DNA from 2 places in the Crassaminicella indica genome. Region 2 is predicted to be linked to the other one. Evidence: riboswitches for the same ligand, from Rfam matches in the RefSeq annotation. Region 2 holds a riboswitch; the other holds the start of a gene.
The links. A riboswitch is a leader RNA that binds a small molecule or an ion and turns the genes downstream of it on or off. The one in region 2 is predicted to bind thiamine pyrophosphate.
Positions count from the first base shown of each region.

Region 1: it holds a riboswitch for thiamine pyrophosphate, as region 2 does, so the genes downstream of both, thiS (sulfur carrier protein ThiS) here and KVH43_RS08125 (thiamine-binding protein) in region 2, are expected to answer to the same signal.

Region 1 covers NZ_CP078093.1:833,775-841,489, reverse strand. The annotation lists gene hpdB (4-hydroxyphenylacetate decarboxylase large subunit) at 1-915, opposite strand, end outside; gene KVH43_RS04025 (3-hydroxybutyryl-CoA dehydrogenase) at 1,322-2,161, shown strand; gene KVH43_RS04020 (sigma 54-interacting transcriptional regulator) at 2,319-4,022, shown strand; TPP riboswitch at 4,086-4,184, shown strand; TPP riboswitch at 4,233-4,342, shown strand; gene thiS (sulfur carrier protein ThiS) at 4,437-4,631, shown strand; gene thiF (sulfur carrier protein ThiS adenylyltransferase ThiF) at 4,633-5,439, shown strand; gene KVH43_RS04005 (thiazole synthase) at 5,451-6,227, shown strand; gene thiH (2-iminoacetate synthase ThiH) at 6,227-7,330, shown strand; gene thiC (phosphomethylpyrimidine synthase ThiC) at 7,349-7,715, shown strand, end outside.
Region 2 covers NZ_CP078093.1:1,729,845-1,737,559, forward strand. The annotation lists gene KVH43_RS08105 (2-hydroxyacyl-CoA dehydratase) at 1-626, shown strand, start outside; gene KVH43_RS08110 (DUF2975 domain-containing protein) at 786-1,280, shown strand; gene KVH43_RS08115 (helix-turn-helix domain-containing protein) at 1,292-1,519, shown strand; gene KVH43_RS08120 (TlpA family protein disulfide reductase) at 1,533-2,132, shown strand; TPP riboswitch at 2,207-2,316, shown strand; gene KVH43_RS08125 (thiamine-binding protein) at 2,379-2,669, shown strand; gene KVH43_RS08130 (ABC transporter permease) at 2,641-3,519, shown strand; gene KVH43_RS08135 (ABC transporter substrate-binding protein) at 3,419-4,423, shown strand; gene KVH43_RS08140 (ABC transporter ATP-binding protein) at 4,437-5,192, shown strand; gene KVH43_RS08145 (DUF1659 domain-containing protein) at 5,340-5,564, shown strand; gene KVH43_RS08150 (DUF2922 domain-containing protein) at 5,598-5,813, shown strand; gene KVH43_RS08155 (competence protein ComK) at 6,033-6,632, shown strand; gene KVH43_RS08160 (hypothetical protein) at 6,713-7,492, shown strand.

The DNA.
Region 1 (7,715 bases), 900 kb from region 2:
ATCTACAGTTGCTGATGATAGTCTTTTTGCTTCTTTTGCATAATTTAGAATCCAAGCTTGCACACCTTCTAAAACTATTTTTACAGCTTCATAGAAATACAAACGGTCCATACCAATAAGACCATCACCACCTGCTCGTCCTGCAACCTTTTTCTTACAATCCTCAGCCATTTCAATAAGGGCATCAAAGCCGTACTGTAGAGGATAGTAATAGTTAATGATTTCACGTCCTTGTGGTAAAGTAAATCCAGAGTCAAACATACAAATAAGAGATCTCATTATGTTTTCTTTCATTTGATATTCTGGAACCATCTGTTCATATTTATGACCCAAATCATCTACGCTTCGTCCAACCCATTCTTTAGCCAACTTTACTAATACAGGGATTTCTTCTTTGCGCATTCCAAATTTACCAGCTATAGAAACTACATTGCCAAAGCTTTCTGTAACATTTCCACCGCCTGTACCAAATTTGCTTAATTCTCCTGCACTAGCACTTCCTCTTTCTAATGCTTCTTTGTAAAGTTCGTCCTCTTTTGCTACAAAAAATCCCTCTGATAACCATGGCATTGGGAAGGAACCTCTATAATAGCTTGCTTTTTGCATAACAAGCTTTTCACCAGGGAATATAACAGGAGTTAGATGAGAAAAAGCACATTTCAATGCTTCTGCACGTCTGACAACTGTAACTTCACCTTCTAATTCATTCCATTTACGGGTGTACCAATAAGGAAATTCAGTATTGGCAGAAGATAATGTGTCGTAATAAATGTCTCTTAATTTTTTTGCGCGTTCAGTAGGTTCTTTTTTTACTTCTCTATCGATCATTTTTTCTGGTGCGCTCCCACCAGCTTGGAAATTGATGGGTAACCCTTTTGCTGCTAAAATATCTGCTAATTTTTTTTTAGTTCCCATCAAAACCCCCCCTTTTTTTATTTGAATTTTTATGAAAAAAGAAAGCTAAGCTTTACATATAATAATGTGTATTGTATTTGCGAAAAGAATATGACAGATTTACATAAAAATAATTTTTTGAAACGAGTGTAAATCAAAAGAAATATGTAAACTTAATTTACACATATGAAGTATGTGTAGGATGCAGTAAAATCTCATTATAGTGTTTACTTAATTTACAAAACAGCACTTGTAGATAAAGGTATAAAAGTAAATGAGTAAATGAATATAAGTAGTTCAAATGAAAGCAACGGATTAAAACTTTTATGAATAAAATAAAAACTTGGTATAAGATTTGCGTAGTAGATTTTATGATACTGAAAAAATTATAAAAGCAATTTATAAAATAAAATTTGGGAGGTTCTTTATGGAAAAGATTTGTGTAATTGGTGCTGGAACAATGGGATCAGGAATCGTACAAGCTTTTGCGCAAGCAGGATACCAAGTGATCATGAAAGATATTCAAGAAAGTTCTTTAGAAAGAGGACTTGAGATGATCACAAAAAATTTAGAAAAGTGTATTAAAAATGGAAAAACTACTGAGAAAGAGAAAAATGAGATATTAGGAAGAATAACAACTACTACGGGGATGGATATAGTAGATGTAGATCTAGTAGTAGAAGCAGCAGTAGAATGTATTGAAAAAAAGAAAGAAATATTTGCAGAGCTGGATAAAGTTTGTAAAAAAGAAACTATTTTAGCTACTAATACATCATCACTTTCCATAACAGAAATAGCTACTGCAACTAATAGACCTGATAAGGTTATAGGAATGCATTTTTTTAATCCAGTTCCTGTTATGAAGCTTGTAGAAGTTATAAAGGGAGTTGCTACATCTGAAGAAACTAAAAATAATGTTTTAGAAATGACTAAAAAAATAGATAAAATCCCTGTAGAAGTAGAAGAGGCCCCAGGGTTTGTAGTAAATAGAATTTTAATTCCTATGATTAATGAAGCTATTGGTATTTTAGCAGAAGGTATTGCAAGTGCTGAAGATATTGATAAAGCTATGAAATTGGGTGCAAATCACCCTATAGGTCCTTTAGCTTTAGCTGATTTAATAGGAAATGATGTGAATTTAGCGATCATGGAAGTGCTTTACAAAGAATTTGGAGATCCAAAATATAGACCTCATCCATTGTTGAAAAAGATGGTGAAGGGAAATCTTTTAGGTAGAAAGACAGGGAAAGGATTTTATCAATATTAAAAATAATAATCTCTTGATACGTGTATCAAGGGATTTTATTAGCTTTAAATATACGCAAAATTCGACAAGTTTTGAGAAATTCAAAATATATGATATAATTTCAGTGAAATTGTATAAAGTATGCTTTGTAAATATATTGTCCTTGCTTTGAGGAGGGCTGAGCATGAGTAAATACTTTGATGCTTTAATTAATAATATTCCTGATGCACTTTTAGCAATAGATCAAGCTGGAAATATAATGGTCATGAACCAGCGTGCTGAAAAATTACTTGATTTAAAAAAAGAGGATATTATAGGAAAACATATTCACAAGATTATTCCAAACTGTAGACTTCCTATTATTGTGAAAACAGGAAAAGAGGAATTAAATAGGAATGTTTGCATCAATAAAAGACAGTATAGAATGAGTATGATGCCAATGATATTAGAAGGAAATGTTGAAGGAGCAATGGCTTTATTCCATGATATTACTAATTATAGAAAAATGAGCAAAGAAATGGATAAGGATAAGATATATATAGAAATACTAAATACTATTTTGGATACAGCCAATGAATGGGTTACTGTTGTTGATGAAAATGGAATCATTACTATGATGAGTAAAGCCTATAAAGAATTTTTAGATATATCAGAGCCTGAAGGAAAACATGTAGCAGAGGTTATTGAGAATACAAGACTTCATGTTGTATTAGAAACTGGAATTATGGAAGTGGGAGAAATTCAGGAAATAAAAAATAAAAGAATGATCTCTATGCGTGTTCCTATTAAAAAGGATGGAAGAATTATTGGTGCAGTTGGAAAGGTTATGTTTAAGGATATAAGAGATTTTCAAACACTTAGTAAAAAAATATCCAAACTAGAGAAGGAGATTGCTTACTATAAAAGTGAACTTAATAAGGAGAGGTCTGCAAAATATTCCTTTCAAGATTTAGTAGGAGAAAGTCCGAGTATGAGTATTGTAAAGGATATGGCAATGAAAGCAGCAAAAACGAGTTCTAATGTTCTTATTACAGGAGAGAGTGGAACAGGTAAGGAGCTTTTTGCTCATTCTATTCATAATGCTAGCAATAGATATTTAGGACCTTTTGTAAAAATAAACTGTGCAGCTATACCAGCAGAATTACTAGAATCAGAATTGTTTGGATATGAAGAGGGTGCTTTTACAGGTGCTAAAAAGGGAGGAAAGGAAGGGAAATTTGAGCTTGCAAATGGAGGAACGATTTTGTTAGATGAGATAGGGGATATGCCTTTTGCTATGCAGGCAAAGCTTTTAAGGGTTCTTCAGGAAAAAGAGGTAGAAAGACTTGGAGGGAATGTGATTCGAAAAATAGATGTTAGAATTATTTCATCTACGAATAAAGATTTAGATGCTCTAGTGAAGAATGGTGAATTTCGTGAAGACCTTTTTTATAGATTAAATGTAATGTCTATTAAGATACCTCCTCTTAGAGAAAGAAAAGAAGATATAGAAGCCCTTGCTAATGAACTTAAAATGAAATTATCTAATAGATTAGGTATTTATGTAGAAGGGATTTCTCAGGGAGCGATAGAAATATTAAAAAAATATGCTTGGCCTGGAAATATAAGAGAGCTTGAAAATGTTATTGAAAGGGCTATAAACCTTTTAGATTCAGACTTAATAATAAAACCAAAGCATTTACCAACAAGACTTACTAAAAATGATAAAAAAAACTATCCTATAGGAAATAAGTCATTAAAAGAGATGGTAGAAGAAATGGAGAAAGATATGATAGTAGCCTGTTTGAAAGAGAATAATGGAAACAAATATCAAACAGCGAAATCTCTTGGAATTAGCCGTGTAGGACTTTATAAGAAATTGAAGAGATATGGATTAGAATAATTAGGTATATAATCAAAAACTTTACAAAATCATAATTAAGGATTACAATAAAAGAGAATAGAATAGAAATGCTAGGGGTGCCTTTTGGCTGAGAGGGAGAAATCCTAACCCTTATAACCTGATGCAGTTAATACTGCCGTAGGGAAGCTAAAGATAAAAATGATTATTTTTAAAGCTTACCCTAGGGTAAGCTTTTTAAAATGGAAAATTTTATAAACTATGGGGAGCTCATGTTGATGGGCTGAGAAAGAGATGAAATCTCTGACCCGTATAACCTGATTTGGGTAATGCCAACGTAGGGAATATTTTGTACGCTATTATTTAAAGTGCGAATTCTCTATGAATTCGCACTTTTTTAATATATTAATTTTAATGTGTTTTTGGGATAAAGCGTAAAAGAAAGGAGGGAAAAGCATGATAATCAATGGAAAAGAAATGGATTTTGATTCAGAGATAACTATTTGTGAGATGTTGAAAAAATTAGATTTGAATGAAGAAAAGGTAGTTGTAGAAGTAAATCTTACAATTATTCCAAAAGAAAAATATAATGAGCATGTATTAAACAAAGCAGATAAAGTAGAGATCGTAAGCTTTGTTGGAGGTGGTTGATTTGAAAATATATGTAAATGAAAAGCCGGTTATTGTAAATGAAAGATCTACAGCCTTTGGAATTCGTGATTTTGTAAAAAAGGAAGCAGATATTGTTGTTTTAAACGGATTTATTTTAAGAGAAGATGCACCTTTGAAGAAGGATGACAGACTTACTCTCATTATAAGAGGAGAAATTCCAAATGAAGAGGAGTTAGAAGCTTTACTAGTAGCTAGACATACACCGGGAGTTCATGAAAAAGTAAAAAAGGCATGTGTAGGGATTGCAGGACTTGGGGGACTTGGTTCAAATGTAGCTGTCTCTTTAGCAAGATTAGGAATAGGAAAACTAGTGCTTATAGATTTTGATGTAGTTGAGCCAAGCAATTTAAATAGGCAGCAGTATTTTACAAAGCATATAGGAATGAAAAAAACAGAAGCAATAAAAGATGTCCTAAAAAATATTAATCCTTTTGTAGATGTTGAAACAAAAGATTTATACCTTGATGAAAGCAATATAAAGGATTGCTTTGAAGATGCGGATATTATTGTGGAAGCATTGGACAATCCTATGTGTAAAGCAACTTTAGTCAATACAGCTTTATCTAAGCTTCCTGAGAAATATATCGTTGCAGCCTCTGGAATGGCTGGATATTTTTCGAATAATACAATAAAAACAAAAATAGTGAGAGATCGCTTCTATTTAGTTGGAGATGAAATATCAGAAGCAAAGCCGGGCTGTGGACTCATGGCACCGAGAGTTGCTATCGCCGCAAATCATCAAGCGAATACAGTGCTTAGGATTATTTTAGAAGAATATGAAGTTTAGGAGATGATGGAATGGATTTATTGAAAATTGGAGGAATTGAATTAAAAAGCAGATTGTTCATTGGGACTGGAAAATTTCCGAGTAAAAAAATTATACCTGATGTTATTAAAAGCTCTGAAACTCAAGTAGTTACAATGGCGGTGAGAAGAGTTGATCTTGAAGCTAAGGAAGAAAATATCCTTGAATATATTTCCAAAGATGTTATATGGCTTCCAAATACCTCTGGAGCAAGAAATGCAGAAGAAGCTGTGAGGATTGCAAGACTTGCAAGGGCTATGGGCTGTGGTGATTGGGTAAAGATTGAGGTTATATCTGATCATAAGTATTTACTTCCTGATAATCAAGAAACTATTAAAGCAACGGAAATTTTATCAAAGGAAGGCTTTGTTGTACTTCCTTATATGAGTCCTGATCTTATGAGTGCAAAGAGATTGGTAGATGCAGGTGCAGCAGCAGTAATGCCTTTGGGGGCACCTATAGGAACAAATAGAGGAATTAGGACGAAGGAGCTTATTGAGATTTTGATTGACGAAATAGATTTACCAATCATTGTAGATGCAGGAATTGGAAAGCCATCAGAGGCGGCTGAAGCTATGGAAATGGGTGCAGCAGCAGTTTTAGTAAATACAGCTATTGCTACTTCTGATGACCCTGTAAATATGGCAAAAGCATTCTCTCTTGCAGTAATAGCAGGAAGAACTGCATATCTTTCAAAATTAGGAGCTACTAAAAAATGTGCTATTGCTTCTTCTCCACTTACAGGATTTTTGAATGAAGGTGAGTTTTGATGGGCTTTTATGATGTTTATATAAATTTTAAGGATTTTGATTATGATGCTTTTTTTGAAAATGTTACATCAACAGAGATTAAAAGAATACTAAATAAAAATAAAATAAATATTTATGATTTTTTAGCACTATTGTCTCCAAAGGCAGAAAGTTTTTTAGAAGAAATGGCACAAAAGGCACATGCTTTATCATTACAGCATTTTGGAAAGACCATATTATTATTTACTCCAATGTATATAGGAAACTTCTGTGTGAATAGATGTGCTTATTGTGGGTTTAATGTGGATAACAATATTAAAAGAAAAAAATTATCCCCAGAAGAAATAGAAAGGGAAGCTATTTCTATTGCTAAAACAGGACTTAAGCATATTCTTGTTTTAACAGGAGAATCCCCTAATGCTACACCAGTATCTTATATTATAGATGCAGTAAAGATTCTAAAGAAATATTTTGATTCTGTTGGGATTGAAGTATATCCCTTAACGCAAGAGGATTATGAAAGAATGGTAGAAGCAGGGGTAGATAACTTAGCTGTTTATCAAGAGGTATATGATGAGAAGATTTACGATCGGGTACATATATCAGGACCTAAAAAAGATTATCATTTTAGATTAGATACACCTGAAAGAGGATGCAAAGCTAAGATGAGGAATGTGAATATTGGAGCTCTTTTAGGGCTAAATGAATGGAGAAGAGAAGCTTTTATGAGTGGACTTCATGCTAATTATCTCCAAAACAAATACCCAGATGTATGTATTAGTATATCACCACCTCGTATTCGTCCTCATGCAGGATGCTTTGATGAAGTTCATAATGTGAGTGATAAAAATATTGTTCAGTATTTACTAGCTTTAAGGATTTTTATGCCATATTTAGGGATTACATTATCTACTAGGGAAAGAGCAAGCTTTAGAGATCACTTAATCCCTCTAGGCGTTACCAAAATGTCTGCAGGGGTAAGCACAGAAGTAGGAGGACACAGCAGTAATGATAAGGGAGAAGGACAATTTGAGATATCAGATAATAGAAGCGTAGAAGAGATGAAGAATGTTATTTTATCAAAAGGGTATCAGCCAGTATTTAAGGATTGGATGCAAATATAGAAAAGGAGAGGAATAAAAATGACATATACAACACAAATGGATGCAGCTAGAAAAGGTATAATCACAAAGGAAATGGAGCTTGTATCAAAAAAGGAAAATATAGATGTAGAAGTTTTAAAAAATTTGATTGCAGAAGGGAAGGTGATTATTCCTGCAAATAAGAATCATAAAAGCTTAAATCCAGAGGGGGTTGGAGAAGGATTAAGAACAAAAATAAATGTAAACTTAGGTATTTCAAAGGATTGCTGTGATATAGAAAAAGAGCTTGAAAAGGTTAAGACAGCTATTGATATGAAGGCTGAAGCGATTATGGATCTAAGCTCTTATGGAAAAACTGAAGAATTTAGAAAAAGACTGATAGAAATGTCTCCTGCAATGATAGGGA
Region 2 (7,715 bases):
CAATCGATGAAGATTTAGTAAAACCAAGAGTAGGTGTAGTAGGAGAAATACTAGTAAAATTTCATCCAGATGCGAATAATCATGTGGTAGACTTTTTAGAAGCAGAAGGAGCAGAGGTAGTTGTACCAGATCTTACGGATTTTTTATTATACTGTGCGTATGATCGCAAAACAAAGTATGAAAAATTGTCTGGAAGCTTTATAGGAATGATTATGGGAAACATTACTATAAACGGGATTGAAACTTATAGAAAGGATATGAGAAAGCTTCTAAAGAAGAGCAGTCGGTTTGAACCTCCAAAAGAAATTTATGAGTTAGCTCATCTTGCAAAAAAACATTTATCCTTATGTAATCAAACAGGAGAAGGTTGGTTCCTAACAGCAGAAATGGTGGAGTTAATAGAAAGTGGTACAGAAAATATCTTGTGTCTTCAGCCATTTGCGTGTCTTCCTAATCATATTACAGGAAAGGGAATGATTAAGGAGCTTAGAAGAAGCTATCCAAAAGCCAATATTGTGCCTATTGATTATGATCCTGGTGCAAGTGAAGTGAATCAAATCAATCGTATAAAGCTTATGCTTTCAGTAGCCTTCAAAAATTTAGAAAAGGAAGAAAGCTATGCATAATAAAAGGACTTCTCAGGAGAAGTCCTTTTAATGTTAGTGTATTTAGAATTATAAAAAAAGCGAGGAAACAATAAGTTATCGTTTTTCGATAAAAAAATATTGAAAAACATTTTATAGCATGGTAATATAGATTAGTAAAATAATAAGGGAGGTATGTGTATGAGGTATTATGGAAAAGGATCTTTAACTAGTGCTTTAAAGATTTTGTTAAATATTTTGCTTACTATTGGGGTTGGAATGTTTATCTATTTATCCATTCATGTATTATCAAGTAATGATTTAAATATAAGTTTGATCAGAAAAAGCATTATTTATACTTTGTTTGTAATAGGCAGTATTTCCTTGATGATGATTATTTTTCATTTAAGACAAATTTTAGATTCTTTAATATATGTAAATCCATTTATAAGAGAAAATGTAAAAAGATTAAGAAATATAGCTATAGAATGCTTTATTATTACAGGATGCTATTTGATTAACTTTTTTATAAATCCTAAATATGTAGATTTTAATCTTATAACTATAGATATGAAAGGCGTTCATACAGATATGGAATTTTTTATATTTTTCTTTTCGGGTTGTTTTATTTTAGTATTATCAAAAGTTTTCCAGCAAGCTGTTGAAGTAAAAGAAGAAAATGATTTTACTATTTAGAGGAGGTTGCTATGGGGATTGTTATAAATTTAGATGTGATGATGGCAAAGAGAAAAATCTCTCTTACAGAGCTTGCAGAAAGAGTGGGGATTACAAATGCTAATTTATCTATACTTAAAAATAACAAAGCAAAGGCTATAAGATTTACAACATTAGAAGCTATATGTAGAGAACTTAATTGTCAGCCAGGGGATTTATTAGAATATGTTCCTGATAAAAAAAAATCAGAGATTTTATAAACTGGAGGTAAAGATGAAGAAGCCATTCAAGATATTATTAATAATTTTAGCAAGTATAATTTGTTTATTGGCAGTAGCGGTTATAATAGGACCAGCTGATCCTATCATGTTAACAGAAGAAGAAGAATCACAGCAGTATGAAGAATATAATGAAAAATTTAGTAATCTTAATATATCAGGATTTGAAACGAAAGATCTGAATAGTGAGAAAATCACTTCAGATATTTTTAAGGATTATAAAATTACTATGGTGAATATTTGGGGAACTTTTTGTAGCCCTTGTGTAGAAGAAATGCCGGATATAGGAAAGGCTTATAAAAATTTACCTAAAGGATCAAATATTATAGGCATATGTGTTGATGCTGGAGATGATGAAGATACTGTAGAAGCTGCACAAAAAATCATGAAAAAGTCAAATGCTGATTTTCGTGTTTTGATTCCTGATGATGTGTTGAAGAAGCAGTTGTTAGATTTCGTGACTTTTTTTCCTACTACAATATTTGTAGATGAGAAGGGAAATATTGTGGGAGATGTATATAATGGAGGACGTTCAGAAGAAGATTATAGGAAAGCGATCATAGAAAAGCTTAAAATGGTAGAAAATACAAAATAAATATTTATAAAATACACCTTGAGTAGAAAAGTATTGATTTTATTCAAAAAAAGTATATACTAAAAATAGTAAATAAAATAATCAATGGGAGCTGATGTTTTTGGCTGAGAGGGAATAAAAAATATTCCGACCATGAGACCTGATCTGGGTAATGCCAGCGTAGGGAATGCACATAAAAACTGCTGCCTATTCTGAGCAGCATTTTTTTGTTGGAAAAATTTTAAAGATTTAGAGAGGAGCGAAAAAATGGCAAATGTAAACGTAAGTATACAGGTTTTGCCTGTAGTTTTAGAAGAAAGGATATATCCCGTAGTAGACAAAGTGATTGAGCTTATTGATAAAAGTGGTGTAAAGTATGAAGTAGGGCCTATGGAAACTACCATGGAGGGAGATTTAGATAAGCTTTTAGACATTGTAAAAAGAGCACAGGAAATTTGTGTAGAAGAAGGAGCCAGTAGAGTTATTTCTATGGTAAAAATTGACTATAAACCAGAGGGCGTGACTATGCATGAAAAAGTGGGAAAATACAGGAGATAAAGTACTACCCATTGCTTTTATTGTTTTTTTAATTATTTTATGGGAAATACTTATAAAAATATATAATATACCAAAATATATACTTCCAGCACCATCTTCTATAATAAGTGCTTTGATCGAATATAGGCAAATTTTGTGGGAACATACAAAAACTACTATTGTTGAAGCTAGTATAGGCTTTGTTATAGCTACTATATTTGCAATTTTTGCAGCAGGACTGATGAATAAGTATGAACTTCTGAAAAAAATCATCTATCCGATATTTGTCATATCCCAGACTGTTCCTATTATTGCTTTAGCACCTCTTTTTATGATTTGGCTGGGATTTGGGATTTTGCCCAAAATTGTAATTGTTGTGTTGGTTTGTTTTTTTCCTATTGCTGTAAGTGTTATAGAAGGACTAGAGACTGTAGATCAAGATCTTATCAATTTGATGAAGGTTATGGGTGCAAAGCCTTTTCAAATATTTATAAAGGTACAGATGCCAGCCACACTGCCAGCATTTTTTTCAGGGTTGAAAATTGCAGCTACTTACAGCATTATGGGTGCTGTTTTGGCAGAATGGATTGGAGCTAAAAGTGGTTTAGGAGTATATATGACTCGTGCCATGAACTCTTTTCGTATAGCAGCTTTATTTGCAGATATATTTGTCGTGGTGATCTTAAGCATTGGCATATTTCAATTGATTGAAAGAGTTTCAAAAAAAATTATGCCGTGGAATCAGCAAACAAATCAAAGGAGAGATTTACATGTTAAAAAAAGTAAAAAATTTATTGATCGTTCTATTGGTAATGGTTTTAGGTTTATCAGGTTGTGCCGAGAAGAAAGAGGAAGTACAAAAGGAAGATAATAAACTTCAAAAAATTACGGTAACACTAGATTGGACGCCAAATACAAACCATACAGGTCTTTATGTTGCAAAGGATAAAGGATATTATAAAGATATGGGACTAGATGTTGAAATTATTCAACCAGCAGAAGGAACTGCAGAACAGCTAGTAGCATCAGATAAAGCACAGTTTGGTATAAGCTATCAAGAGCAAGTAACATTAGCTAGAGTAGAAGATGTTCCTGTGGTATCTATTGCGGCAGTTATACAGCATAATACATCAGGCTTTGCATCTTTGAAAGAAAAGGGGATTAAAACACCAAAGGATTTTGAAGGAAAAAGATATGGTGGTTGGGGTTCTCCTATCGAGAAAGCAACGTTAAAGGCACTGATGGACAAGCATGGAGCAGATGTAAAAAAAGTTCAAATCCTTACTAGTGGGGCAACAGATTTTTTTGCTTCAAGTAAAAAGGATATTGATTTTGCATGGATTTTTGAAGGATGGACAGGGATTGAAGCAAAGCTTAAGGGAATTGAACTAAATTATATTGATTTAGGAAAAGAAGATTCTGCTCTTGATTATTATACACCTGTTATTATCACTAATGAAAAAAATATAAATGAGAAGAAGGATTTAGTAAAGAAATTTATGGAAGCTACAAGTAAAGGATATGAGTATGCTATAAAAAATCCTGTTGAGGCTGCTGATATTTTATTAAAATACGCACCAGAATTAAATAAGGAGTTAGTTGTTGAAAGTCAGAAATTCTTGAGTGATAAGTATAAGGCAGAGGCAAGCCAATGGGGAATTCAGAAAAGAGAAGTATGGGAAAATTATACAAATTGGCTTTTCGATAGAGCTTTAATTGCAAAGAAAATTGATATAGACGCTGCATTTACTAATGAATTTTTACCTAAAGAATAAGGAGTAGAAAGAAATGCAAACACCTAAAATTAGGTTAACTAATGTGCATATGGATTATATTTCCAAAAGAGATGTCTTAAAGGTATTAGAGAATATCAACTTATATGTAAACAAGGGAGAATTTGTTTCCATAATAGGTCCTAGTGGCTGTGGAAAAAGTACTTTGTTTCATATTATTACAAAATTAGAGAAAGCATATGAAGGTTTAGTAGAAATAGATGGAGAACCTTTAGAAAAATCTAATCAAAGAGCAAGTTATATGCACCAAAAGGATTTACTAATGCCCTGGAGAACGCTCATAGATAATGTGATATTGCCTCTTGAAATTCAAGGAAAAAATAAAAGAGAGGCAAAAAAAGAGGTAAAAAAGTATTTTGATACTTTTGGATTAGAAGGATTTGAACAAGCATACCCTAATGAATTATCAGGTGGGATGCGACAAAGGGCTGCACTTCTTCGAACATTCTTAGTAGATAGTGAGCTTTTGCTGCTTGATGAGCCATTTGGAGCATTAGATGCAATTAATCGTTCAAAAATGCAGGAGTGGCTTCTTGACATATGGCGTCAATTTAAAAGATCAGTTCTTTTTATTACTCATGATATAGAGGAAGCAATTTATTTATCAGATAGAATTTATGTACTTAGTCAAAGACCTGCAAGAGTTTTAAAAGAAGTAAGAATAAGTTTTGAAAGACCGAGGAAAAAAGATATTGTTGTTACAGAAAGCTTTTTAAACTATAAAAAAATATTGATGGATGCATTAAAATAATGAAAAGATCAGGCTTAAGCAAGTGTATGAGTCTGATCTTTTTTTATTGGAGAATATGATAGCAATTAATTTAACAGATATTTTTATTTTTTGATACTAAACTTTTTTAAAAAATATCATCTATATAAATGAAAGGAGGAGATAAATATGGCAGTAAGTGTAAAAATGGGTCCTTCAAAGCTAAAGATTACTTTTAGTAATGGAATGGATGACAATGGAAATGAAAAAAAGAGAAGCAGAACCTATTCAAACATCAAGCCTACTGCGAAGGATCAAGACATCTATGATGTCGCAACTACCTTGATTGGGCTGCAAAACAGCAAAGCCCTTGAAGTTGAAAGGGTAGATGAAAAAGAAATAGTAGAAGCTTAGTCAGAAAGCAAATAAGAAAAGGAGGTGTTATGATTGTTAACAAAGAGATTAGAGATGATTTTTCAAAATCAAGGTGGCAAAACTACAAAAATATCTGTAGACAATGCAAAGGAGGATTTGACAAAAGAGCAAGTAGAATCAGCAATGCAGGTAATAATTGATAAGAACATATTTCAAACCAACAGTGGTGAGCTAACAGGTATTGATTCTGCAAGAATTGTTACAACAGATATTGATGAAATCATTTAATAAAAAGTAGCTTGGGGAATCCCAAGCTACTTTTTATTAAAGAAGTATATATTTTTTGCATTTATAAAAATTCATCCATTGAAGCTATAAAAAGAACATATGAAAAATAGGTTTATTCAGAAAAAACTCCATTATCTTACAAAAGTAGAGATAGACATTTATGAGAACAAGTTGTATAATAAAACAAAACATATGTTCGACAAAACGAGGGGTGATAAGATGAAAAACATTGATAACATTATAAAAGTGGGCATATGTGCATTGATTCCTATTTATCAACTCAATATGGGGAATGTTACAAAATTGATTACAGAAGATGGACGAAGCTTTATAGATAAAAGAACGATGAAAACAGTATTAAAGATTATTGCTAGATACTATACTATACATATTGAAGCTTGTAGAGAAAAATATGGACAAGTCTTACATCAACGGTTAAGTGTACCTATTTTATTCCACCAAAGATTACTTTTAATACCTTTTAAAATGAGAAAACCTAAATTTGTAAAAGATGGAGCTAAGGGATACATTAACCTTTATGATATTGAAAAAGTAACAGAAAAAGAAAAATATGTTATGATCCAGCTTAAAAATGGGGTAGAGATTGCTGTTTTAAATAAAATGAAAACCGTACAAGATCAAATAAATAAAGCAAAGCTAATAGCAAGTGATATGAATTGTTTTATAGATGATTTATCATATAGATCAAGAGATTTTTATATAGAATATAATCGTCCAGCTACAAAAGGAGATGTTGCTAGACTTCAAGAGGAGCTTGTTCAATTAAAGGATGTGTTAAAAAAAATGCTGCGATTTTAACCTTTTTGTAACTTTTTCAAATTCTCTATATGGTATACTTTTTTCAGATTTGATAACATTTAGAGAAAGGAGATGCAATAATGAAAAATTACAAAAGATTCATAGCACTTGGACTTATGAGTGCAGTCATGGTCACAACAGCAGCTTGTGGAGGAGAAGCAGTTAAAGATATGGCTAGTAGTATGAAAGTAGAGAGCATGAAGACCTCTAAAGCAGATTCACTAGGATATACTTTTTCTGAAGTGAGTGAAAAACCTGAAATTCTAAAGGAATTTACAAAGATGGATGCAGATTATGCAGCTTACCTAAAAAGTAATCCATTTAGCGTATTATTTTTAGATGAAAAAATGAATATAACAGATGAAACAGATGTATATTCTTTACCAGAAAAAGAAGATTCAACAGCTTTATATTTATACATAAAAAATGATAAGGTGATTAATGCAAAATTAGATGCATTTAATGGAGAAATAAATACAGAAGGATATACTTATGATACTTTATTTTATGATTATAGTAATAATATGGAAAAACAAGCAAAAGAGAAGGATTTTCCATATGATTTAGAAAACAATAAAGATGATGCTGAAAAAGAACTAAAGGCTAAATTTGAAGGGAAAGGTATAGACGAGCTTCAAGATTTCTTAAAGGTTTATACACCGTTAAGAAAGTATGCGAGAAAAGATACAGATAAAACACTTGAGTCATATATGATCATTAGCGAAATTGGATATACTGCAAGTAAGACTATTAACGTAATTGTTAAAGATAATAAAATCGAAAAATTATATATAGATGAAAGCTATAGACCAGATAATGATCCTATTGAGATGTTAAAGGCAGTTACTGAGAAAAAATGATAGATTAAAAGATAGAGTACTTCTAAATGAAGGAAATATCTTTTTTTATTGTGTTAAATGAAAAAAAGATTTGCACTTTTTAACTATATATGATATACTTAAAAAGTTAGTTTGTTATTTAGAAAAATATGGGAATGTATCACCAAATAACTTTTTGCAATAAGCTTATCATTATTTTCAAAATTATTATAAAGATGTCTCACTTCATTCAAGCAATGAAGGA